DNA from 2 places in the Planococcus shenhongbingii genome. Region 2 is predicted to be linked to the other one. Evidence: riboswitches for the same ligand, from Rfam matches in the RefSeq annotation. Region 2 holds a riboswitch; the other holds the start of a gene.
The links. A riboswitch is a leader RNA that binds a small molecule or an ion and turns the genes downstream of it on or off. The one in region 2 is predicted to bind preQ1.
Positions count from the first base shown of each region.

Region 1: another riboswitch for preQ1. It lies ahead of queF (preQ(1) synthase); the one in region 2 lies ahead of queC (7-cyano-7-deazaguanine synthase QueC).

Region 1 is NZ_CP129235.1:219,832-225,225, forward strand. It holds gene QWY16_RS01170 (MerR family transcriptional regulator) at 1-102, shown strand, start outside; gene QWY16_RS01175 (endonuclease/exonuclease/phosphatase family protein) at 308-1,150, shown strand; gene QWY16_RS01180 (endonuclease/exonuclease/phosphatase family protein) at 1,329-2,177, shown strand; gene queF (preQ(1) synthase) at 2,316-2,810, opposite strand; PreQ1 riboswitch class I at 2,908-2,955, opposite strand; gene QWY16_RS19350 (cytochrome P450 family protein) at 3,103-3,417, shown strand; gene QWY16_RS01195 (TraR/DksA C4-type zinc finger protein) at 3,526-4,059, shown strand; gene QWY16_RS01200 (nuclear transport factor 2 family protein) at 4,171-4,518, shown strand; gene QWY16_RS01205 (thiol-disulfide oxidoreductase DCC family protein) at 4,587-4,988, shown strand; gene QWY16_RS01210 (DUF3238 domain-containing protein) at 5,129-5,394, opposite strand, start outside.
Region 2 is NZ_CP129235.1:1,437,731-1,443,124, forward strand. It holds gene queE (7-carboxy-7-deazaguanine synthase QueE) at 1-314, opposite strand, end outside; gene queD (6-carboxytetrahydropterin synthase QueD) at 311-736, opposite strand; gene queC (7-cyano-7-deazaguanine synthase QueC) at 733-1,398, opposite strand; PreQ1 riboswitch class I at 1,406-1,449, opposite strand; gene QWY16_RS07170 (kinase) at 1,557-2,216, shown strand; gene QWY16_RS07175 (M1 family metallopeptidase) at 2,213-3,601, shown strand; gene QWY16_RS07180 (DUF4362 domain-containing protein) at 3,665-4,105, shown strand; gene QWY16_RS07185 (tetratricopeptide repeat protein) at 4,476-5,394, shown strand, end outside.

The DNA.
Region 1 (5,394 bases), 1.2 Mb from region 2:
GTAGACGATGAGCGCTTTGCCGCTTATTACAACAAAGTGCATCCGAACGCCACTGAATTCTTGCGGGATGCAATTTTAATTTATACTGGAGCCAATTTATAAGCGGTTCTATGATAGGCGGGTCCAGCCATTTGGCTGAACCCGCCTTTTAATGTAAAAAATTTTATTAACGGCATTTCAATCCCTTTACAAACACTTAACAGAAATTTACATATTAACAATAAAATTTTGCTGTTTGCTTTGCTATAATCAAAGTGACAAAGATAAGTGAACGGTAAATTGCTTCATTCAAAAAGGAGAGGGTTGCATGCTTGAAAAAGGAAAAGAACCAGTTGTTTCTGTCAAAGTCATGTCATTTAACATCGCTCATGGTTTGGGAATGAATGGAATAGTGGATTTGGAGAAAACGGCTGGTATTATTGAGGACTCTTGCGCCAATATTATTGCATTGCAGGAAGTCGACTGCTATTTTTCTTCCCGCAGTGCTTTTGTTGACCAGGCACGGTGGTTAAGTGAACGGCTGGGGATGCAAGTGGCATTTGGAGCAAATCTAGATTTTGAGCCGATTGCTGCGGGTGAGCCGAGACGCCAATACGGCAACGCGATTTTAAGTAAATACCCGATTAAGTATGCGGAAAATCATCAATTGACCCGAGTGCTGACAGATTTCGGAAAGAATGAACAGCGTGGTGTTTTGGAAGCAGTGATAGAAGTTAAAGGAAATTTAATCACAGTTTACAACACGCATCTTTCTTTAAAAGAGGAAGAATTGAAAGTCAGCATTGGCGAATTGATTGGCATCACTGAAAAACGTCATTTTCCCCGTATTGTGATGGGTGACTTTAATGCTCCTCCTAATGACGGGCAAATCAGAAGGCTGAATAGGCATTTTGCGGACACCTTTTTAAAAATGAAAAGAGGAGACGCTTATACGTATCCTTCTCCTTACCGAAACGCGGAAACAGGTGAAAACTTCAAACCGGTTACACGCATCGATTATGTCTTTGCAGACCCTGAACTGGATCCGGTGCAGGTAGCAGTAATGGAAACCGATACATCAGACCATTTGCCAATTGTTGCTGACTTCATTGTTTCTACAGCAAAAACTCATGCACAAGAAGCAGCACAAACAGTCCTTCAGAAAGTTTAAGTGCGTTTCCGATTTTCTATTAAAAAAAGTTACCTGATATCTTCAGCTTTTGAATAGCTTAAATTTTTATTTGAAATGAGCACATAAATAACAGCATTTTTTGTATTATTTTGCTACAATCAATGCATCCAATAACCCTTGCCAAGGACTCGTTTCATCTTAAAAGGAGATGTTTTTTATGGAGAGAGAAAAACTCCCCCCCACCGTGCCCATAAAAGTGATGTCGTTCAACATTGCCCACGGATTAGGTATGAATAATGTCGTCGATTTGGAAAAGACAGCAAGTGTCATTGAGCAATCAGAAGCAGAAATTGTCGGATTGCAGGAACTCGATCGGCATTTTACTGAACGCAGTGAATTTATCGATCAAGTAGACTGGCTCAGCAGCCGCCTTGGCATGTACGGCGCTTTCGGAGCCAACTTAGATTTAGAGCCAAATGAACCTGAAAGGCCCAGGCGCCAGTACGGCAACGCGGTTTTAAGCAAGCATCCGATCAAGTATGTTGAAAATCACCTCCTGACGAAAGTGGTCTCTCCGATTGCCAACAGTGAACAGCGGGGAATGCTGGAAGTTGTTCTCGAAGTAAAAGGGACATATCTTAGCTTCTTTAACACACATTTATCGTTGAAAGAAGAAGAACTCAAAGTAAGCATTGATGAAATTTTGGAGATTACAGAAAAAAGCCGTTTTCCAAAAATCATTACAGGAGATTTTAATGCGGCACCGGATCACCTGCAAATCAAAAGATTGGAAAACCATTACGATGATGTTTTCTTGAAAATGGATAAAGACAACTCTTATACGTACCCGGCTCCTTATACACATGAGGCAGATGGAGTGAAGTTAAAGCCGGTGACACGGATTGATTATATTTTTACGGATCAAAATCTGGAGCCTGCAAAGGCAACCGTAATTGAAACCGCTGTATCGGATCATTTGCCGATTGCAGCAGATCTGGTTCTGTCGAGAACGGCCAATGCGATGAAATCATCAGCACAAGCGGAACAATTAAAGTTGTTTAAATGAAATTTTATTAAGCAATTGAACTTTTACGGAGAATATTTTTCTCCACATCAAAAAACTGTAGATAGACTCAGTAAAATGAGTTTATCTACAGTTTTTTATTTCTATTCCAACAAATGTTGCTAAGGGTATGCTTTACGATTAGCGGTTGGTAATGGTTTCCGGATTCATGTCATGGTTCATCATGCGGTACGAAGCCATTTCTTCATATTTTGTGCCGGGTTTTCCATAGTTTGTGTAAGGGTCGATCGACAAGCCGCCGCGCGGTGTGAATTTGCCCCATACTTCGATATAACGGGGTTCAAGCAATTTGATTAAATCGTTCATGATGATGTTGACGACGTCTTCATGGAAATCGCCGTGGTTGCGGAAACTGAATAAATACAATTTCAGAGATTTGCTTTCCACCAATTTTTTGTCCGGGATAAAGCTGAGATAAATCGTCGCGAAATCAGGCTGTCCGGTCTGTGGGCAAAGTGAAGTAAATTCCGGACAATTGAATTTTACAAAATAATCGCGTGTATGCAAATTATCGATTGCTTCTAAAATGTCCGGGTCATATTCAAAGTTATACTTCGTATTTTGATTGCCGAGCAGCGACAAATGGTCTAATGTGTCTTCGTTTCTTCCTGCCATAGGTAAAGGCCTCCTTCAAGTATACGGCTTAAGAGAGGACGTATAAAAAACAGGAAAAGAAAAAGCCAAATCGCATGTGGATTCGGCTGAATTTCGTCAATCCATAGTTTTTTATAGAGGGTATAATGCTATGAACCTCTCCCGTCACCGGGTTATTTATTTTTTACTAACCTCACTTATAGTAAAAGACTTTCCGTTCACTGTCAATTCTCTTCTTTTTCCAAAAAAGTGCCGCAATCAAAGGAGGCATTGTTACTCCTGAAAGAAAAAATCAATTTCTCGTGATAAAGGTATGGACAATACATTAGCATTAATGACGGAAAGTTATCGATTCATCCGGAATCGTGCGATAGAACTGAAGTCGGACATTTTCCAAACGCGATTGCTTGGCCAGACAACGATTTGCATGGTTGGAGAAAAAGCCAAACAGACGATGGATGATGAAGGGCATAAGCACGGTAAGCAGCTTTTTATATCGCTTATGACGCCTCGGCAGCTGCAGCTATTTACCTTTACGTCTTTTACATATCACCCTTTTTGGGATGCCCGGTTTAACAGACGAATTGATGAAGCATCGATTAGAGGATTATTTGCTCAACTTGCTTGATCGTTTTGACGATTATTGATGCGATACAAGGGCGCTGCATTTCATCAGGTTTGATTTCTCTGAAAAAGGAAATATACAGAACAAGCAAGTTTTTAAGGAGGAACCCGGATGACTGAGGAACAATTGAAGCAATTGAAAGACCAATTGATTAAACAAAAGAATTCTCTTGAAGGACGGATGGAGCATACGGAAGAGTTTGATACAACCGAACTGTCTAATTATGATAATCACCCAGCCGATAATGCAACGGACTTATTTGATCAGGAACGCGGTCTCGCGTTAAACCAATTTAAAGAAAACGAATTGGATGATACAAATGCTGCTCTTGAGGCAATTGAGAACGGGACTTACGGCAAATGCACAGTGTGCGGCAAAGAAATCCCGTACGAGCGTTTAGAAGTATTGCCGACTGCTTTAACTTGTGTTGATCATGCTCAGCAAGATACTGATATGACGTCACGTCCTCCCGAGGAAGATGTGTTAAGAGGATCCACGAGCCAGCCAGTGGAAAAAGAAGACAGCAGGCTTCGGGATGATGCGGATTCATTTCAGGAAGTCGAAGATTTTGGTTCTTCGGACAGTCCACAGGACCAGCCTGGCAAAGATGAAGATATGGAAGATTTCTACGAAGAAAAAGGTTGATCCTCAACCCTATGCTTTTCCAAGCATGGGGTTTTCTTTGGCTAAAATACGATTGACCTTGGATTGTCAGATGCCTGCAGTAAAAGAAATGACAGATAGGGAGCGAAGGTATTGGAGGGATTAGAGAAGGAAATCTTTAAATTGGAATGCAGCCACCTTCAACCGGATGTCCGGGTTTCAAAACAAAAACTTGGAGAAGTGCTCGATGAGGAATTTTTTGAGTTTGGGAGTTCAGGGAAAGTCTGGAGGCGGAGGGATTATGACACAAATCATCCGTTAACCCCGGACCGGATGGAGATTTCAGAATTTGCCTTGCATATTCTGGGACCAGAAGCTGTACTAACAACGTACCGCCTCCAAAATCACACAAGCGGAAAAGTATCTCTTCGCAGTTCCATTTGGAAAAATCGGGGAAGTGGCTGGAAGCTGTTTTTTCATCAAGGAACGCTTTCAGAATGAAAGTGTTTATGCTGAAGAAAAAGAGGATATGGAATAACTAGTACTTTTTAAAGTAAAGGAGGATTCAGATGGAACATGCGGTTGTATTATTTGATGGCGATTGTAATTTCTGTGATAGCAGTGTCCAGTTCATCATAAACCATGATCCTGCAGGATATTATCAATTTGCTTCGCTGCAAAGCGATATTGGACGGGAGCTTAGACGAAAGCATCAAGTGCCGGAGGACGTAGACAGCCTGGTATTGATACAAGACGGCAAAGCCTATGTTAAATCCGAAGGGGCATTGATGATTTCCCGCCACTTGACCGGGTTATGGAAAATGGCGTTTTATCTAAAATCATTTCCTCGTCCATTGCGCGATGGCGCTTATGATGTGGTCGCTAAAAACCGCTACAAGGTATTCGGGAAACTCAATAGCTGTATGCTGCCGCCTCCGCATATCCGAAAAAGATTTCTTGATAAACAGTAAAAGCTCTGATGCGCCTAGGCGTATCAGAGCTTTTTGTGCGTTGTGTTGCTTCCGCTGTTCATTGTCCAGTTGCAGAGCCTCACCCCTCGTCGGAAATTCTTCCAGCGCTTGTCGGAGCTAAACGGCCGCTTTCGCTTTTCCTATTCAAAATTGGAAATCCGCCAGTATTGGCTCGCAATCGAACGGGACATCCACGCTAATCCTTTGCTTTCCGCTTCGTGAATTTGAAGCCATTCATTCATTTTATCGTTTTTCAAGTAAACTTCATGATTGGGTGCTTGGTCATGCAGCCCTACGATATCGTAGTGGCCATCCCGATAAAATGTTGCAGATACATCATAGTCAATATTGGGGGAAGTTGTTAAGGGATTGCCGACACTATGTTTCAGGATAACCTTAACGTTTC
Region 2 (5,394 bases):
GTTTCTACTCCGACTTTCCAGCCGTTTTCATGGCATAAGTCGACAAGTTCTCCTATTCCTTTATGAAGGGCCGGGTTGCCACCGGAAATCGTTACATGCGAAAATGCTTCGCCACCGATACTCTTCAGCTCTTCAATAATGTCGATTGGCTGCTTAGAAACGCTGCGGCCTGTGCCGTCCCAAGTGAATTTGGAGTCGCACCAAGAACAGGAATAATCACATCCTGCTGTCCGGACAAACATCGTTTTTTGTCCAATGACCATTCCTTCTCCTTGGATCGTCGGACCGAAAACTTCCATTACCGGTATTTTCATAGCAAGTCCTCCTTGCGCGGGCGGTAAACGACATAGCTTGTCGGAGTCTCGCGCACGATGACTTGCAGGCAAGTTGGTTTATTGGCAGTAGCCTGGAGAATATCCTGGATGGATTGCCAAATTTGCTGAGCCAAAAGTTCTGTTGTAGGAAACTTGTTTTCGAATTCAGGATGATTATTCAAAACCGAGTGATCGTATTTTTTATGGATGGCTTTTTTTATGGATTTAAAATCAATCAGAAAACCAATAGCATCCAGTTCATCTCCGCCGACTGTGACATTGACGAAGTAGGTATGCCCGTGCATTTCCTTACATTGCCCGGCGTCTTCGCTCGGGATAAAATGCGCTGCCGAGAAATTCAAGTCTTTGTTCAGTTCAAAACGGAATTCATGTGGAACTGCTGGATAGAATTGCTGCATCATACAGGTTCACCTGCTGACTTCCGCGCTTTGTATACCGCAAGTCCTTCGTTGCGTAAGACGCATGCCGGACACTCGCCGCAGCCTGTACTTGGAACTCCGTTATAGCACGTCAAGGTTTTGTCTTGCACAAAGTCGAGGGCATCCAATTCATCTGCGAGTTCCCACACTTCCGACTTATCAAGCCACATTAATGGCGTATGAATGATGAATTGTTTGTCCATCGCGAGGTTCAATGTCACATTCAGCGATCTGATAAATGTATCGCGGCAATCCGGGTAGCCGCTGAAATCTGTTTGGCTGACTCCTGTGACTAAATGCCGTGCGCCGATGGCATCTGCATAAACAGCTGCAAATGAAAAGAATAAATGATTTCTGCCTGGCACGAAAGTTGATGGCAGTTCTCCTTCTTTTGCCGTCACTTCAATGTCATCACGGGTCAGCGCATTAGCTGACAGCTGATTGATCAACGTCATGTCGAGCACTTTGAAAGAAACGCCGAGTTCTTCTGCAATTTTTCGTGCACATTCAATCTCAGCTGAGTGGCGCTGGCCGTAATCGAATGTCACCGTGGCAACTTCGCTAAAATTTTTCAATGCCCAGAACAGGCAAGTGGTACTGTCTTGGCCGCCGCTGAAAACGACAACCGCTTTTTCTTTTTTCAATTAAAACATCTCCTTAGTTTTTTAGAGAGGGAGTTTGCGAACCTCTTTTTCGACCACTGTTAATAATAACATAGAACGGCAAGGGCAATAGTAATGAAAGCAAATTTGAATAGTGCCATTTTAAAAAGTTTCGGAAGGAAAAAACAGCCAATTGTCGAATGATAAAAAGAAGAATCAAGGAAAGGTTTGATTGGAAGTTGAAAATAGAATACGAAGATTTTTTCAGGAATATCCCTCTGCATAATTTTCCAAGTAAAACGATTATTGGAATTGATGGATTAAGCCGGTCAGGCAAAACCACTTTTGCCGGCGAATTAGAGAAGTATTTAATAGGCGCCGGTATTTCTGTTCAGGTATTCCACACCGATGACTTTATTGTGGAACGCAAGCGGCGCTATGGCACAGGGTTGGAAGAATGGCAGGAGTATTATTTTTTGCAATGGGAAGCTGAACATCTGGCCGAGTTTTTCTTTGGCAAATTGAAAAGCGCTAATTTTCTGGAGCTGTGGTATTACGATACTGAAAAAGACAGCCATAGTTTAAAAACCATTGACCTTCCAGATGAAGGAGTCGTTTTGATCGAAGGCGTATTTCTGCAGCGCAAAGAATGGAGGAACTTTTTTGATCAAGTGGTGTACTTGGAATGTTCGGCAGAAGACCGCTTTTTCAGGGAACCTCAAGACATGCGAAACAAAACCGATTTGTTAAAGCGGCGCTATTGGAAAGCGGAAGCCTATTATGAAGAAACAGTAAAACCCGCAGAACAGGCTGATTGGCTGTTTGAGAATGCCGTCAGAAAGATAGGAGATTTCAAATGACCAGCATGGTGAAAAACAAACGAATGATTTGGATTTTAGTGGCGGTGGCTGCGGTTGTGGTCGGAGTGCTTCTTGTTTTCTTGTCGCGTGACAGCAATGAAAAAGGTTCAACCGAAATGGGCGCGAGCGCGGACTACAACATAGACCTTGAACTGGATGAGCAGAACCGGTTTCACATCAGCACAGAAATCGAAGTGTTAAATGAATCAGAAGAAGCTTTTGAAGACCTCGGTTTTTATCTTGTGCCCAATGCCATTAACTCACAAGAACTTTCAGAACTGGCGCAGGAAGCAGCAGAAATAGCCGTCAATTCAGTCAAGCAGGGCGATAGAGAATTGGCTTATAACCTAGAGAATAATGAGCTGCTGATTGAGTTGGAAAATGCTTTGGAACCTGAAAACCGCCAACAAGTGGTGATTGATTATACATTGCAGATTCCAAGGGACGGCATGCGCTTGTCCCAAGTCGGTGATAATTACTTTCTAGCGCAATGGTATCCGATGCTGGCTCAATATGACAATGGATGGGATATTGAGGACTTTGATATGCTCGGAGAATCTTACCATACCGGCTTCGGCAATTTTGAAGTGAGCTATAGTTTGCCTAAAGAGTATTTCGTAGCCAGTTCGGCCATCGAAGGAAACATTGAGCCAAGTTCCTCGGGAACCGTAAAAGGAGAGCGCATCAAGGATTTCTATGTGGCTTTTTTGAATACGGAAGAATGGCTGCATGAATCCGTACAAGCAAACGGCACGGTATTGCGGCTGTTTACGCCGATTGACCAAGACTTTCTTGACGAAAATATAGTCATGGCGAAAGCAGCTTATACTTTCTTCGAAGAAAATATCGGGGACAACCCGTTTCCGGAACTTGATATCATTGCAAATGACGGTTATATGGAATATCCGAACGTCATAGAAGTGGCTAAAACTCGCGATGCCCTTGACGAAGTATTAGTCCACGAAATTGCCCATCAATGGTTTTATTATATTGTCGGCAATGACCCGTACGAAGACGCTTGGGCGGATGAAAGCCTGACGGAATTTGCGGCATCCATTTTTTTAGCGGATTACTATAATGATGAACAGTACGGCTTTAGTTCAGCCCAAGACTTCGCTGCTTCCTACCCAACTGCAAACTATGTGAATTTACCGCTGGAAAAGTTCAATGAAGGGTCATATGCTTCCACTGTATACGGGGAAGCGCCGCTATTATTGCGGGATTTTTTCAATGAAAGAGGCGGCCAGGAAGAAGCGCTTGAATTTCTTTCCGCATATTATCAGGAATTTCAATTCAAGAATGTCAATACGCCTGAGTTCAAAGAGTTTTTTATAGACTATTATGGGGAAGAGCAGAGAAAATTTTTGGATAGCTGGCTGAAATAAATTAGCAGGAACATGTAATTTTCAATGGACACTTTCGTCTAATTGAAAAAGAAGGTGTGAATAATGGGAAACTTGAAAAAGGTTTTACTGATCGGATTTGCGTTATTGGCTGCCGGCTGCCAAAGCTCTGCTGAAGATCCAGGAAATCCTGATGCAAATGACGATGATTCATCTGGAAGAGATCGAATTTTTAACCGGCATGGAGAAATTGAAAACTTGGACAGGTTTGAGAGGTTCTTGTCATACGTTGACCAAGGGCAAGAAGATGCCATCCGCATTGTCAATTACACCATTGAAGGCGACCCGATATACCAAGACCTTACCTTCAATGGGGAAATGATTCAATATGTATACGATTCCAGCAAAGACAACTATGGCTCTGGAGAAGTCATGGAACTGACTTGTACTTCAATAGAAAAAGTAGAACAGGCAGACTTTACTGATTATGTATTGGCTGAATGCGATTCAGATATGAATCCGATAATATTAAGCATCGGAAAATAAATTAGGCTCAACAGTGCCTCTATATTGGAAGCACTGTTTTATTTTGCATTACAGCAGTCTATATTTGTTATTAAAATATAGGAAAGAACAAGGTTATTAGGATTAGGTAAAAGGTTTCAACTAATTGGCTGCCAGTCTATTCTCTAAATAAAGGCGGCTTGCGCCTTGGTGAAATTTATATCAGTTCTTCAATCTTTCGTGTCAGGTTTTGGCGTAATTGCAACTTATCACGGGAATAGTATAGGGAAGACTTTTCTAAACAAGCTGCTGATGAAATATAGAGAAATTGATTGAAATGAATATGGCGTTTATTGTAGATGGACTTTCAATCCTGTACCCCTTAAGCGATGAAAAATAACGGAGGCCCGAAATGAAAAAAATAATGAAATACTTTATATTATTTTTAATTTTGATTGCCATGTCATTCGGGAGTTATTTGCTGATTTTCAATCAAGGGCTGCTTGGCGGGCTGATGATAGCCGCCGTGTTTCTTCTAATATGCATGGTCTTGTTTATTATGAGTGTCTACGGGATTTTGACACAAAGACTGGAATTTATGAGTCTCCGCAGCACCGGCGAATACACTGTTCTGATGATTTTTGCCGTTTCATTGTCTATCGTCGTCGGATTAATCACATTTGCTAATTCATACGTGGAATATACGGTGAAAGATAACAACTTAGCATATGAAGAAAAAGCACGGCTTTTTGCCAGCACAGTTTTTCAAGTGCCATCTCAAAAAGAATTAAGTAAGACCGAAAAAAATGGCGTTACTTATTTTTATTCACAGGAAAGTGAACAGCATGTTGAAAAAATCGATGAGCTGCTGCAGGAAAAAGAAGATTTATTCGATTCCTATTTTGCTATTGAGAACGATGAAGGATTGACCATAGAATTCCATGAAAACTACAAATCGCTGGAAGCCAATTCAGGCATGGAGGGAATAGCGGGCTATTACAGCACATACAACCGGACCATCCATTTAGTTCCCGAAGATATTATGTGGGAAGTCATTCTTTTGCATGAATACACCCATTACCAAAGCCATTTGTTTTCCGAAGAAAATCACTTGTCTATTAACCGGATACCGGTATGGTTTGAAGAAGGACTGGCAGACTTTTTAGCGGAAGACAGCAGTTACTGGTATGAGCTTGAAAATGTAAAAGTCATTGATTTTCATAATTTGGATTCAGCTATGGAGTTTGAAAGAGCGGCTTCGAGAAATTTTAATCCGTATGCCCAGAGCTATTTAGCCATTCAGTCATTAGTCGGAGATCATGGCACGGAAT